DNA from 3 places in the Bradyrhizobium sp. B097 genome. Region 3 is predicted to be linked to each of the others. Evidence: predicted binding sites of a transcription regulator. Region 3 holds the regulator's gene; each other region holds the start of a gene.

Region 1 (4,835 bases), 3.6 Mb from region 3:
GATGAACATCATCGCGATGCTGCTGGTGCTGGTCGCGCTGGTGTATCTGGCGAACAAGATCATCGGCCTGCTGCCGGAGGTCGGCGGCGCGAAGATTTCGCTGCAACGGCTGCTCGGCTACGTGATGGCGCCGGTGTGCTGGCTGATGGGCCTGCCGTGGCCGCAGGCGATCACGGCGGGAAGCCTGATGGGCACCAAGACCGTGCTGAACGAGCTGATCGCCTATGTCGACCTCTCGAAGCTCGGCCCCGACGCGCTCGATCCGCGCTCGCGCCTGATCATGCTCTACGCGATGTGCGGTTTTGCCAACTTCGCGAGCCTCGGCATCATGATCGGCGGCCTCGGCATCATGGCGCCCGGGCGGCGCGACGAGATCAACGCGCTCGGGCTGAAGTCGGTCGTATCAGGGACGCTGACGACCTGCCTGATGGGCGCGATCGTGGGGATGCTGACGCAGCCGTAGCCCGGATGGAGCGAGTCCACCTCGTCATGCCCGGGCTTGACCCGGGCATCCATCGATCAACGACGACTCTTGCGAAGCTGGATGGATGGCCGGGTCAAGCCCGGCCATGACGGCCCGTGGCTACGCCTTCAACTCCACCGTCTTGAACTCGGCCGGCAGGATCACTTCCAGCAGTTCGACGTCGTCGGAGTAGTCCAGGATCATGTGCCGGATGCGCGGGGGCTGGGTCCAGGCGCTGCCCTCTTTCATCAGCGTCTCGCCTTCGCCTTCCATGTAGGTCTTCACCCAACCCTTGAGCACATAGACCATCTGGAATTCGACGTCGTGGAAGTGCAGCTTCGAGACCTCATCGGGGTTGCACGGTCCCTGCAACCGGATGACATGCGCCTGCGCGAGACCATGGGATGCTGCGGCAATGCCGAGGTCGCGGTACTTGGCGTAGGCGCGCAGCCCATCGGCCTTGAAATCCTCTTCGCGGTGATGGCTGATGGCGATGCGCTGCTTCGGCCGCGCCTTGCTTGCTGTCTTGGTCGCCGCTTTGGGCGCGCTCTTCTTGACCGCGGTGACGCGGCCCTTGGACTTGATGGTCTTGCGCGCGGAAGATTTCGCCGACGACTTCTTGGCGCCGGCGCCGAGCCCCGACCATTTCTTCTTCACCGCGGTCTTGGCTGCAGATCTCGATGCCGTCTTCTTGGCCATTGTTCGCCTCCCGTCTTTTTGTGACTGATGAAGGCTAACACAAGTCGCGCCGCGCGAGGTGGGCAAAGGCGCAGGCCGCGCCGCGCCCCTCTTGCCTTGCCCCCTTCAACGGATCAATGCAGCCGGAACACGCCGTCGACGGCGCGCAGCTCGGCCGGCTTGACCAGCTTGGAATGCGCCACCGTCACCGAGAACAGCGGGCCCTCGAGCTTTTCCTCCCAGAAGGCGAGGAAATCCCGCAGCGCCGGAAATTTCGGAAACAGGTCGTAGTTCTGCCAGACATAGGTTTGCAGCAGCGAGGGATGATCCGGCATCCGGTACAGGATTTGCGCCGTCGTCAGTCCATACCCCAGCAACTGCTTCCGGAAATCGTCGGAAACAACCCCACCAACTCGCGAGACCATGCCAACCTCCTGTGACGGAGCGCATTCACATGGCGGCCGACCCCCGCCGGACCACCGGCAATGGATGCGCTCACATGATACAAATGTGACGCACGCGACTAGCCCATCTCAAGCCTAAATGTTTAATAGGTTGTTGAAATTTCTTGCGTTAGCAGCAGCTTACCGCATCTGCTAATAGCTCCGGTGGGCCCCGATGACGGCATTAAGGATGCCGAAATGATCCTGGCAGCCGCCATTCGCGAGTGCCAATTTTTCTGCTAGAGCCACTTGCCCGCCGCCTAGGCTTGGCCTATCTCCTGCGCAGTCGGTCTGGCACTCGCCGGGCTGGACTGCTAACTCTCCAAAAATCTACAGCATCCGCAAACGTTTAGGAGGACTGCATGAAATTCCGTCCGCTTCACGACCGCGTCGTGGTCAAGCGTATCGACGCCGAAGAGAAGACTGCTGGCGGCATCATCATTCCGGACAGTGCCAAGGAAAAGCCCTCGCAGGGCGAAATCACCGCCGTCGGCCCGGGCGGCCGCGACGAAGCTGGCAAGCTGATCCCCATCGACGTCAAGGTCGGCGACCGCGTCCTGTTCGGCAAGTGGTCCGGCACCGAGGTCAAGATCGACGGTGAAGACCTGCTGATCATGAAGGAAAGCGACATCATGGGCGTGCTCGACGTCCCCGCTTCCAAGAAGAAGGCGGCCTAAGCGCCTCCTCCCTCCCAGGTAAACCTCTCAAGGAAAAATTCAGATGGCAGCCAAAGAAGTCAAATTCTCCGTCGATGCGCGCGACAAGATGCTGCGCGGCGTCGACATCCTCGCCAATGCGGTGAAGGTCACCCTCGGCCCGAAGGGCCGCAACGTCGTGCTCGAGAAGTCGTTCGGCGCTCCCCGCATCACCAAGGACGGCGTCACCGTCGCCAAGGAGATCGAGCTCGAGGACAAGTTCGAGAACATGGGCGCGCAGATGGTGCGCGAAGTCGCCTCCAAGTCCGCTGACGCGGCCGGCGACGGCACCACCACGGCGACCGTGCTCGCCCAGGCGATCGTGCGTGAAGGCGCCAAGTCGGTTGCCGCCGGCATGAACCCGATGGACCTGAAGCGCGGTATCGACCTCGCGGTCGAAGCCGTCGTTGCGGACCTCCAGAAGAACTCGAAGAAGGTCACCTCGAACGAGGAGATCGCCCAGGTCGGCACCATTTCGGCCAACGGCGATGCCGAGATCGGCAAGTTCCTCGCCGACGCCATGAAGAAGGTCGGCAACGAGGGCGTGATCACGGTCGAGGAAGCCAAGTCGCTCGAGACCGAGCTCGACGTCGTCGAGGGCATGCAGTTCGATCGCGGCTACATCTCGCCCTACTTCGTCACCAACGCCGACAAGATGCGCGTTGAGATGGACGACGCCTACATCCTCATCAACGAGAAGAAGCTCTCCTCGCTGAACGAGCTGCTGCCGCTGCTCGAGGCCGTGGTGCAGACCGGCAAGCCGCTGGTCATCGTCGCTGAAGACGTCGAAGGCGAAGCGCTCGCCACCCTCGTCGTCAACCGCCTGCGTGGCGGCCTGAAGGTCGCGGCCGTCAAGGCTCCGGGCTTCGGCGATCGCCGCAAGGCCATGCTGCAGGACATCGCGATCCTGACCGGCGGCCAGGCCATCTCGGAAGACCTCGGCATCAAGCTCGAGAACGTCACGCTGCAGATGCTCGGTCGCGCCAAGAAGGTGATGATCGACAAGGAAAACACCACGATCGTCAACGGCGCCGGCAAGAAGGCCGACATCGACGCTCGCGTTGCCCAGATCAAGGCGCAGATCGAGGAGACCACCTCGGACTACGACCGTGAGAAGCTGCAGGAGCGTCTCGCCAAGCTCGCAGGCGGCGTCGCGGTGATCCGCGTCGGCGGCGCGACCGAGGTCGAGGTGAAGGAGCGCAAGGATCGCGTTGATGACGCGATGCATGCGACCCGTGCGGCTGTCGAGGAAGGCATCGTCCCGGGCGGCGGCGTCGCCCTGCTCCGTGCTTCCGAGCAGCTCAAGGGCCTGCGCACCAAGAACGACGACCAGAAGACCGGCGTCGAGATCGTGCGCAAGGCGCTGTCGGCTCCGGCTCGCCAGATTGCGATCAACGCTGGTGAAGACGGTTCGGTCATCGTCGGCAAGATCCTGGAGAACAAGGCCTACAATTACGGCTTCGACTCCCAGACCGGCGACTATGCCGACCTCGTCAAGAAGGGCATCATCGACCCGACCAAGGTCGTGCGCACCGCGATCCAGAACGCTGCCTCGGTTGCCGCGCTGCTGATCACCACGGAAGCGATGGTTGCCGAGCTGCCGAAGAAGAACGCCGGCGGCCCCGCGATGCCTCCGGGCGGCGGCATGGGCGGCATGGACTTCTAAGTCCGGCCTCTCAAGGCAATTTACGGAATGCAAAACCCCGGCAGCGATGCCGGGGTTTTTGTTTTGGGCAGCTGACCGAGCACTTGTTGCAGCGCGCTCAATGTGGGTGATCTGCGCGACCTCGCGCCGGAGAAGGCACGCTGCTGTTCACGGCAGCATTCACTTATGCACAGCACTCCCCATAAACCCATGTTCGTTCGGGTTGACATTCTCAAAAAAAATTGTCGGCGAGAGTCGCAAACCGAACCGACAGTCTCGGCCTCGTCCCGCACAGTAAGCTCGGGACAGGATCGAAGTTCACTCAAAAATCTGAATCGAGCACGGAGCGTCTGCTCCCGTGACGCGGGCAAGCGTTGCGGAGAATGCTTGCGCTTGAGCGGGAGGCTATGCGGTGAACGAAAGCCAAATGAAAGTCACCGTGAAGGGCACGCGTCTCTTCGAGATGCCGTCGTCGAGCCACCCGTTCGACCAGACGGGCGTGACGAAAGCCCGCGAACCAGCCAGGAAACGATTTGCCGAGGTGCTTCGCCAAGCCGCCTGAAAAAGCGGCGTTCAACTCACATCGAGGATTCGTTTGAGGAGGAATCTGGCCGGTTGGAAAAAGCCCAGTGACGAGCATGCAGCCCCCACTGCCCAATGCTCTGTCAACCGCCGCAGGTGCGAGATGCCCCCAACTACCCCGCACCGACCTGAGGCCAATCCAACCGGCCGGAGCTTTTCTGCAAGAGCAAAAAAACAATATCGGAGGGAGGCTCACATGGGCATGGTCATGGTCAAATGTCCGCAAACCGGGCACGCGATCTCCACCGGGATCAAAACCGATCGCGAGAGCTTTCGACGCAGTACGGTGTTCTTCTCGCGCACCCCTTGCCCATTTTGCCGCGCCGATC
Region 2 (4,835 bases), 1.5 Mb from region 3:
CTCAGGGCTTCGCCGGCCGGCGTTCGCTTGGTCTGCGGCATTTGTCACCATAAGTTGATATTGACATCATGATGTCAAGATATTATGTATCCATCTGATCGAAATGACATCATAGCACCATATCAACGGAGCCAGCCATGCCGCAGATGCGCCCCCTCGATCCCGCATTCCCGATCGACCGCCAGCTCGCGGTCGATGCCAGCAACATCGTGCTCGTCAATCTCTTCACGCTCGATGCGGCCGACGAGGAGATCTTTCTGAAAGCCTGGCAGGCCGACGCCGCCATCATGAAGCGGCAGTCCGGCTTCATCTCGACCCAGCTGCACCGCGCGCTCGGCGACAGCCCGGCCTATCTGAACTACGCGGTTTGGGAGTCGACCGCCGCCTTCCGGGCCGCCTTCGCCAACCCCGAGTTCAGGGCCAAGCTCGCGGCCTATCCGGCCTCGGCGGTGGCGTCGCCGCATCTGTTCCAGAAGGTGGCGGTGGCTGACATCTGCGTCGCGTAGGCAGGTAGCCGGTAGGGCGGATTAGCCGAAGGCGTAATCCGCCGCTCGCGTGAACATTCGGCGGATTACGCTTCGCTAATCCGCCCTTCGATCTTTGCGCTCAACTGTGCATCCGCATGCCAACCTCGAGCGTGGTAGCCGCAGCCAGAAAGGCTATTTCCAGAAACCGCAGCGGCGCTTTTGGACGGTGACCGGTCGAACCGGAAATGACGTAGTAGAGGCAATAGCCGGCGCCGAGGACGATGAACATCAGCGTGTGCTTGATCCAGATCATCAAGACGACCGCAAAATCATCGATGCTGTCCAAGGCATAGGCGCGCAACGCGAGCACCGCGCCGATCGCGTAGAACAGCACGAGCGTTGTCGTCAGTGATTTGGCGTCGCGGGACATGCGATGATCCTTACATCCTGATCGTCATCAAATCGCAAAAAAGAAGGCCGCCCGGAGGCGGCCTTCGATCTCGATGCGAATGTTCTGACCGGGCTTAGAAGCCGCCCATGCCGCCCATTCCACCCATGCCGCCGCCGCCCGGCATTGCCGGTGCTGCGTCCTTGGGCAGTTCGGCGACCATGGCTTCGGTGGTCACCAGCAGGCCGGCCACCGAGGAGGCGTCCTGCAGCGCGGTGCGCACCACCTTGGCGGGGTCGATGATGCCCTTGTCGACCATGTCGACATAGTCCTCGGTCTGGGCGTCGAAGCCGAAGGTCTCCGACTTGTTCTCGAGGATCTTGCCGACCACGATCGAGCCCTCGACACCGGCGTTCTCCGAGATCTGGCGAACCGGAGCTTCGAGCGCCTTGAGCACGATGTTGATGCCGGCCTGGACGTCGGCATTCGGGTTGGTGAGACGGCCGACCGCCTTCTTGGCACGCAGCAGCGCCACGCCGCCGCCCGGCACGATGCCTTCCTGCACCGCGGCGCGGGTCGCGTTCAGCGCGTCCTCGACACGGTCCTTCTTCTCCTTGACCTCGACCTCGGTCGCACCGCCGACCTTGATGACGGCAACGCCGCCGGCGAGCTTGGCAAGGCGCTCCTGCAGCTTCTCACGGTCGTAGTCCGAGGTGGTTTCCTCGATCTGCGCCTTGATCTGGCCAACGCGGGCGTCGATGTCCTTCTTCTTGCCGGCGCCCTTGACGATCGTGGTGTTCTCCTTGTCGATCACGATCTTGCCGGCGCGGCCGAGCATGTTGACCGTGACGTTCTCGAGCTTCATGCCGAGGTCGTCGGAGATCAGCTGACCGCCGGTCAGGATCGCGATATCCTCCAGCATCGCCTTGCGGCGATCGCCGAAGCCTGGCGCCTTGACGGCGGCGACCTTGAGGCCGCCGCGCAGGCGGTTGACCACCAGGGTTGCCAGCGCCTCGCCCTCGACGTCCTCGGCGAGGATCAGGAGCGGACGGCCCGACTGCACCACCGCTTCCAGCACCGGCAGCATGGACTGCAGGCCGGTCAGCTTCTTCTCGTGCAGCAGGATGTAGGCATCCTCGAGCTCGGCGGTCATCTTCTCGGCGTTGGTGATGAAGTAGGGGCTGAGATAGCCGCGGTCGAACTTCATGCCCTCGACGATGTCGACCTCGGTATCGAGCGACTTGTTTTCCTCGACGGTGATGACGCCCTCGTTGCCGACCTTCTGCATCGCCTGCGCGATCATCTTGCCGATCGCGGCATCGCCATTGGCCGAGATGGTGCCGACCTGGGCGACTTCCGAGGAGGAGGCGACCGGCTTGGCGCGCTTCTCGATGTCCTTGATCACGGCGGCGACCGCGGTGTCGATGCCGCGCTTGAGGTCCATCGGGTTCATGCCGGCGGCGACCGCCTTGGCGCCCTCGCGGACGATGGCCTGCGCCAGCACGGTCGCGGTGGTGGTGCCGTCACCGGCGGTGTCGTTGGTCTTGGAAGCGACCTCGCGCAGCATCTGCGCGCCCATGTTCTCGAACTTGTCCTCGAGCTCGATCTCCTTGGCGACGGTGACGCCGTCCTTGGTGATGCGGGGAGCGCCGAAGCTCTTCTCGATGACGACGTTGCGGCCCTTCGGGCCGAGCGTCACCTTCACGGCATTGGCGAGCACGTCGACACCGCGCAGCATGCGGTCGCGGGCGTCTCCGGCGAATTTTACGTCCTTGGCAGCCATTGATTTGAACTCCTGTCAGTATTTTGAACGAGCGGCTGCAGCTTCCTGAACTCGTCATCGCCGGGCTTGACCCGGCGATCCATCTTTCGAAGTGCGATGGATGCCCGGGGCAAGCCCGGGCGTGACAGCGGAGCGAGCGCCGCGTTTCTCGAATTGGTCGTGGCCTTACGCCAGCACGCCCATGATGTCGGACTCCTTCATGATCAGGAGCTCCTGGTTGTCGAGCTTGACCTCGGTGCCCGACCACTTGCCGAACAGCACGCGATCGCCGACCTTGAGGTCGATCGGGATCAGCTTGCCGGCCTCGTCGCGGCCACCCGGGCCGACGGCGACGATCTCGCCCTGGGACGGCTTTTCCTTGGCCGAGTCCGGAATGATGATGCCGCCCTTGGACTTCTCCTCGGCATCGATACGCTTGACCACGACGCGGTCATGCAGTGGGCGGAAGGTGGATTTAGCCATGACGTTCCCTCTTGGAGGCTCGGTTTCAGGTCCGGTTCATCGAGACCGGCGTTGAATGCCGGTCCGGTCGGCGCCAGGCAGGACGCCCGGCGCATTTAGCAATCGTGGTGCAAGAGTGCTAATTGTGCGCCGGGAAATATGGCTTGGCGCAGTTTCTGTCAAGCAAACGGGTTAAGGCCTTGGTGAGGCCAATATAGGATGGTGGACCGGAAACCAAATCGTAGCGATGACGTAATTTTGTCAGACGTCATTGCTCCGCCTTAAGTTTTACGCTTGGCTGCATGACGGGTGCGGCCGGGAGATAGTTCGGGGGATGCATATGATCAGGTCACTCAACGCGCGATTGGTCGCACGGTTCGCGGCTGTCTCGGCGCTGACGACACTTTTGGGGGCGTGCGGCAGCATGAGCCTGCCGTCGTTGTCGTCGAACCCCGAGCCGGGGCACGTCGAACCGGGCGTGGCCCCGGAGATGCCGGCGAGCATCCGCCCCGACGAGATCGTCGGCCGCTGGGGCCTCGCCTCGTTCCAGAATCCCGCCGACCGCGCCCGCACCGAGGCCGCCGCACGCGGCCAGTGCAAGCAGCCTTACGTGATCGGCGCCGGCCAGAACGGCGGTGTCATCATGCATCTGGCCGACCAGGCCACCCCGCAGGAACTGCGGCTGAAGGGTTCCCCGAGCGGCAAGAACTATATCGGCCCGCCCGGACCTGTGCCCGGCGAGCAGGATCGCGAGATCATCTCGTTCGACGGCCGGGTCTTGATCACCCGCTTCGTCGACAAGGACGCTGCCACCCGCTACGGCAACATGGTCTACGTCCGCTGCGCGCCGCGGGCGTGACGGCGGGACTTCGAGCTATCTGCTGATCTAGTGCCGCATACGCGGTGCACCTCTCCCCTTGTGGGAGAGGTCGGATTGCATCGCCAGATGCAATCCGGGTGAGGGGTCTCTCTCCGCGAGTCCTACTCTCGTCGGAACACGCGGTGACAACCCCTCATCCGGCGCCGTAGCCGATGCCAAGGCATCGGCGTCCTTCTAGAAGACGGCGGCCAAAGGCCGCCTATGCCACCTTCTCCCACAAGGGGAGAAGGGAAGGGGTGCCAGTGGTCAGGGTCATAAACAAAAACGCCGGCCCCTGAGGCCGCCGCTTTCGTCTTGATCCGACAAATCTCAGTTGAACATCGCGTCGATGTCGTCCTGCGAGGCGTGGCCGGCGTCGCCGTCGAGCTTCGGGCCGTTGAGCAGGCGGGCATCGCCCTCGCGGGTGTCGACGATCGGCGGGACGTGGGTCTTGATCGCGTCGACGCCGCCCCAGATGTTCATCATCTCGTTGATGTGCTGTTCGATGAACTTCATCGTCTGCATCACCTTGCTGATGCGCTGGCCGGTGAGGTCCTGGAAGTTGCAGGCCTCGAAGATCGAGACCACGCGCTCCTGAATATCTTCGCTGAGCCGCTTCTGCTGGTCGGGCGTGACGTTGTTGGCGAGCGCGGTCGCGGCCTGGTCGATCGCTTCGACGGCTTCGAGGATCTGCTGGGTGGCCTGTTCGGTGCCGCCGACCACGGCGCCGAGCTCGCCATTGACCTTGGCCATCTCCTCGCCATTGAAGCTCTTGCCGTGCAGCACGGCGATCTCGCGCTTGGTGCGGCTGATGGCGTCGTGGATCAGGTCGAGCTCGACCTTGAGCTTCTCGCACTGTTCGACCTGCGCGCGGTAGGTCTCGAGCAGCGCGTGCGT
Region 3 (4,835 bases):
CCAGGGTTCCATCGGCGCGGGCCTCGACCTCTTCGAGGTGATCGTCGGGCCAGGCCACGCACAGCGCGGAGACGAAATGTGCACTTCGGCGGTCGGGCGCGGTGGCGCCGCGCTCCTGCAGCAGGCGCTCGATCCGCGTCATCGCCGCCATGAAGTCCTTGCCCTCGCCGGCCCAGCGCGCCGAGTAGATCCCGGGCGCGCCGTCGAGCGCGTCGACCACGAGGCCGGAATCGTCAGCGAAAGCCGGCAGTCCCGTCGCCTTCGCCGCGGCGATGGCCTTGATTGCCGCATTGGTGCGAAAGCTGTCGCCGGTCTCCTCGGGCTCGGCGAGATCGAGTTCGCCGGCCGACACCGCCTCCACGCCGTGCGGCGCCAGCAGTTCCCGCATCTCGGCAAGCTTGCCGGGATTATGGGTGGCGATGACGAGCCTTCCGGTGATTCGGCGGTGCATGACCAATCTGACTACGCCACCGCGATCTTTTGCAAGTCGACCAGACGCGCGACACCTTTGCGCGCCAGGGCCATCAGCGCCAGGAATTCACCTTCCGAGAACGGCGTCTTCTCGGCGGTGCCCTGCACCTCGATGATGCGGCCGTCGCCGGTCATGACGAAATTGGCGTCGGTATCGGCCTCTGAGTCCTCGGCATAGTCGAGATCGAGCACCGGCGTGCCCTGGTAGATGCCGCAGGAGATCGCCGCCACGTTGTCGCGCAACACGTTGGTCTTCAGCATGTTGCGGGTCTTCATCCAGTTGATGCAGTCGGCCAGCGCCACCCAGGCACCGGTGATCGAGGCGGTGCGGGTGCCGCCATCGGCCTGGATGACGTCGCAATCGACCGTGATCTGGCGCTCGCCGAGCGCCTCGAGGTCGACGGCCGCGCGCAGCGAGCGGCCGATCAGCCGCTGGATCTCGACCGTGCGGCCGCCCTGCTTGCCGGCCGAGGCTTCGCGGCGGGTGCGTTCCAGGGTGGCGCGCGGCAGCATGCCGTATTCGGCGGTGACCCAGCCGCGGCCCTGGCCCTTCAGCCAGGGCGGCAACCGCTCTTCCAGCGTGGCGGTCACCAGCACATGGGTGTCGCCGAACTTCACCATGCAGGAACCCTCGGCATATTTGACGACGCCGCGTTCCAGCGACACGGGACGCAGTTCATCGGGCGCACGGCGGCTTGGCCGCATTGGAAATCCTCCAGAATTCCGAGAAAGTGGGTTGGGCGTGCTTGTAGGAGGGGGAAGGGGCAGCGGCAAGGGTTTTGGCGAGGGTTTTCGGCCCCGGTATGGTCCGGTGCCGGGGGACCGAATGCATGCTTGTCACCGGCCTCCGGGAGCGACAGATTAGGCAGCAATTGTGAAGGACTGGAGTGTGACGCACCACGATCCGATAGGCCTGATCGCGCCGCATGCCGGGCTCGCCCAGCTCAACGAGCGTTCGCGCGACATTTTTCGTCAAATCGTCGAAAGCTATCTCGCGACCGGCGAGCCGGTCGGTTCGCGCAATATCTCGCGCCTGATCGCATTACCGTTGTCACCGGCCTCGGTCCGCAATGTGATGTCGGACCTCGAGCAACTCGGCCTGATCTATGCGCCGCACACCTCGGCGGGCCGGCTGCCGACCGAACTCGGCCTGCGTTTCTTCGTCGACGCCCTGATGCAGGTCGGCGACCTCACCGAGGCCGAGCGGCAATCGATCCAGACCCAGCTTGCTGCGGTCGGCCGTGCGCAATCGGTTGAGGCGGCGCTCGGCGAAGCGTTGACCCGGCTGTCGGGGCTGACCCGCGCCGCGGCGGTGGTGCTGACACAGAAGTCGAATGCGCGGCTGAAGCACATCGAATTCGTGCGGCTGGAGCCGGAGAAGGCGCTGGTCGTGCTGGTCGGCGAAGACGGCCAGGTCGAAAACCGGGTGCTGGCATTGCCGCCGGGCGTTCCCTCCTCGGCCCTGATCGAAGCGACCAATTTCCTCAATGCGCGGATCCGTGGCCGGACGCTGGCCGAAGCGCGGCTCGAGCTCGAGACGGCATTGACGCAAAACCGCGCCGAGCTCGATCAGCTCACGCAAAAGGTCGTCGCGGCCGGCATCGCGAGCTGGTCCGGCGGCGAGAGCGAGGACCGCCAGCTGATCGTGCGCGGCCACGCCAATCTGCTCGAGGATCTGCATGCGCTGGACGATCTCGAGCGGATCAAGTCGCTGTTCGACGATCTCGAAACCAAGCGTGGCGTGATCGATCTGCTCGGCCGCGCCGAGCGCGGCGAGGGCGTGCGGATCTTCATCGGCTCGGAGAACAAGCTGTTCTCGCTGTCGGGTTCCTCCACCGTCATCGCGCCCTACGGCGACGCCCAGGGCCGGATCGTCGGCGTGCTCGGCGTGATCGGACCGACGCGGCTGAACTATGCGCGGGTGATTCCGACCGTCGATTACGCCGCGCGCATCGTCAGCAAGATGCTGGGCGGCTGACCGGAGCGCATTTCGCTTTCATTTGACGGGTTTTCGCCACCCAAGCCGGAGGTCCTTGTTCCCGAAGCCGGTATGTTGCGCTTGATTTTCGCCGCCCAAAGCACGATATCCCGGCAAGCAATCCCCAAGATTTGAACCGACGCGAGTTTTCGAGAAGGCAAGCCATGACCGATCCGAACCGGGCCAATGACAACACCGAGAATTCGGCGCCGACGGGTGAGCCCGTGGTCTCGAAGCCCTACATCATGCCTGACGACCCCGAGGCGGGATCGGCCGAGGCGCTGGCCAAGGAACTCGCCGAGGCGAAGGACCGCACACTGCGTACGCTGGCCGAGATGGAGAATCTCCGTCAGCGCACCCGCCGCGAGGTTGCCGACGCCAAGACCTACGGCATCACCGGCTTCGCCCGCGACGTGCTCGATATCGCCGACAATCTGCAGCGCGCGCTCGACGCCGTGCCGGCCGAGACCAAGGAAGCCGCCGATCCCGGCCTGAAGGCGCTGATCGAAGGCGTCGAGCTGACTGAGCGTTCGCTGCTCAACGCGCTGGAGAAGAACGGCGTCAAGAAGTTCGATCCGATCGGCGAGAAGTTCGATCCGAACTTCCAGCAGGCGATGTTCGAGGTGCCGGACACATCGGTGCCGTCGGGCACGGTGGTGCAGGTCGTGCAGGCCGGCTACATGATCGGCGAGCGCATCCTGCGTCCGGCGCTGGTCGGCGTCTCCAAGGGCGGCGCCAAGGCCGCTCCGAGCGCCGACATCACGGTCTGATCCGTTCGACCCTGATTGCGAAATTGTGAGCGCGCGCTGTCGTGGCTTCACGGCAGCGGCCTCTCATGAGCCTTCGGCCAATAGGTGCCGAAGCTCCAGAGATTTCCTTCCGGGTCACGGCAGGCGAAATCGCGGCTGCCATAATCGGTATCACGCAGTTCCATTTCGATCTTTGCACCCGCCGCCCGGGCCTTCGCATGCAGGGCGTCGGGATCGTCGACGGCGATGTAGATTGAATCGGTGCGGCGGCCGGTGGCATCGCCGACCAGCCTGCCATAGGCATCGTCGCGGCTCTGCCCCAGCATCAGCATCGAGGAACCGTAGGCGAGCTCGGCGTGGTGGATCACGCCGCCGTCGCGGTAGACCACGTGCTCGGTGAATCCGATCACTGTCTTGAGCCAGCCGATCATCGCCTCGGCGTCCTTGCAGCGCAGGGTCGGGTAGATGCGCGGGGGTTCGATGTCGTGCGTCATGTCACGGGCCTCCTTGGCTGATCGTGCCATCCTGCACGAGCCGATGCGGCTTCGGCTTGAAGGTTTGTTACCAGTCCTCGGAACGAACCAGCCGGCCACTGGTCAGCGCCTGGCGGCGCGCCCAGGCCGTTGGCGGTTCGCCAGCGAATTCGACGAATTCGCGGGCGAGGTGGGCCTGGTCGGCGTAGCCGCTTTCCGCCGCGATCCCCGCCCAGCCGAGCCTGGATCCGCTTTGCGCAAGCCGGCTCGCCCGATGAAACCGCATCATGCGCGCCAGCGATTTGGGCGCGAGGCCGAGCTCGGACCGAAACCGGCCGACCAGATGCTTGCGGCTCCAGCCAATCTCGCCGGCCAGTGCCGTGATGCTGATGGCGCCGGCCGAACGCGCCAGTCTTCGATAGGCGAACGCGATTTCGGGAGACGGCGTGTGGCCGGCGCGGCGAAGCACGAAATCCTCGATCAGGTCGAAGCGGCGCTGCCAGCACGACATAGCGCCGAGCTGTTCGCGCAGATGACGGCCATCATGGCCGAGCACGTCGTCGAGTTCGATCATGCGTCCGGCAAGCTCGGTCACGGCGCCGCCGAAGAAGCTGTAAGCACCGAGCGGGGTGAAATCCACCTGCACGCAGGCGGCGTGGCCATCGGACTCGATGTAGACCGGCCCCGCATAGAGACCGGCAGCAAAGCTCTGCTGCCGATCGCTCGCTTCAGGCTCGCGCCCGAGCGCGATCAGGAATGGCGAGCCGAAGCTGATGATCAGCGGCACAATGAGCGGCGCGGTCTGCCGCTGCGCTAACCGGCCGGTCGCGGTCTCGCGATAGCCGGTCATCGCAGCGATCAGTCCCGCGGTGCGCAGCGATGGTGCGCGCTGCACGAATTCAAATGCGACGGGCGGCGCAAACTCGGCCATGCGAATCTCGCGTGAGGCGGTGTCTTACCCGATATCCGACGACTGGATCCGCTTGACGCCGGCCTTGTCCATGTCGGCCCAGGCCTTGGCGAGCGATCCCTGGGTGTCGATGCCGCGGCAGGCGTCCTCCACGACATAGGTTTCGAAGCCGGCCTTGCGCGCATCGAGCGCGGTCCATGCCACGCAGAAATCTGTGGCGAGCCCGGCCACGAAAACCCGTTCGACATTGCGCG

Evidence for each region. Region 3 encodes HrcA, which represses chaperone genes, less so after heat shock. Its sites were predicted from a motif close to GTTAGCACTCNCNNNNNGNGAGTGCTAAC; they were not measured.
Region 1: the regulator HrcA is predicted to act here: its motif matches at 1,875-1,903, upstream of AAFG07_RS16795 (co-chaperone GroES).
Region 2: the regulator HrcA is predicted to act here: its motif matches at 3,195-3,223, upstream of AAFG07_RS35690 (co-chaperone GroES).

The regions. Positions count from the first base shown of each region.
Region 1 is NZ_CP152412.1:3,611,697-3,616,531, reverse strand. Features, by position in the region: gene AAFG07_RS16810 (nucleoside transporter C-terminal domain-containing protein) at 1-463, shown strand, start outside; gene AAFG07_RS16805 (cupin domain-containing protein) at 584-1,162, opposite strand; gene AAFG07_RS16800 (usg protein) at 1,276-1,566, opposite strand; gene AAFG07_RS16795 (co-chaperone GroES) at 1,947-2,261, shown strand; gene groL (chaperonin GroEL) at 2,305-3,945, shown strand; gene AAFG07_RS16785 (hypothetical protein) at 4,352-4,486, shown strand; gene AAFG07_RS16780 (hypothetical protein) at 4,703-4,835, shown strand, end outside.
Region 2 is NZ_CP152412.1:7,765,336-7,770,170, reverse strand. Features, by position in the region: gene AAFG07_RS35710 (MarR family winged helix-turn-helix transcriptional regulator) at 1-41, opposite strand, end outside; gene AAFG07_RS35705 (antibiotic biosynthesis monooxygenase family protein) at 138-506, shown strand; gene AAFG07_RS35700 (hypothetical protein) at 607-897, opposite strand; gene groL (chaperonin GroEL) at 992-2,638, opposite strand; gene AAFG07_RS35690 (co-chaperone GroES) at 2,804-3,100, opposite strand; gene AAFG07_RS35685 (hypothetical protein) at 3,420-3,938, shown strand; gene AAFG07_RS35680 (protein phosphatase CheZ) at 4,269-4,835, opposite strand, start outside.
Region 3 is NZ_CP152412.1:9,216,645-9,221,479, reverse strand. Features, by position in the region: gene rdgB (RdgB/HAM1 family non-canonical purine NTP pyrophosphatase) at 1-451, opposite strand, end outside; gene rph (ribonuclease PH) at 463-1,176, opposite strand; gene hrcA (heat-inducible transcriptional repressor HrcA) at 1,361-2,449, shown strand; gene grpE (nucleotide exchange factor GrpE) at 2,614-3,219, shown strand; gene AAFG07_RS42425 (VOC family protein) at 3,267-3,692, opposite strand; gene AAFG07_RS42420 (helix-turn-helix domain-containing protein) at 3,760-4,602, opposite strand; gene pncA (bifunctional nicotinamidase/pyrazinamidase) at 4,627-4,835, opposite strand, start outside.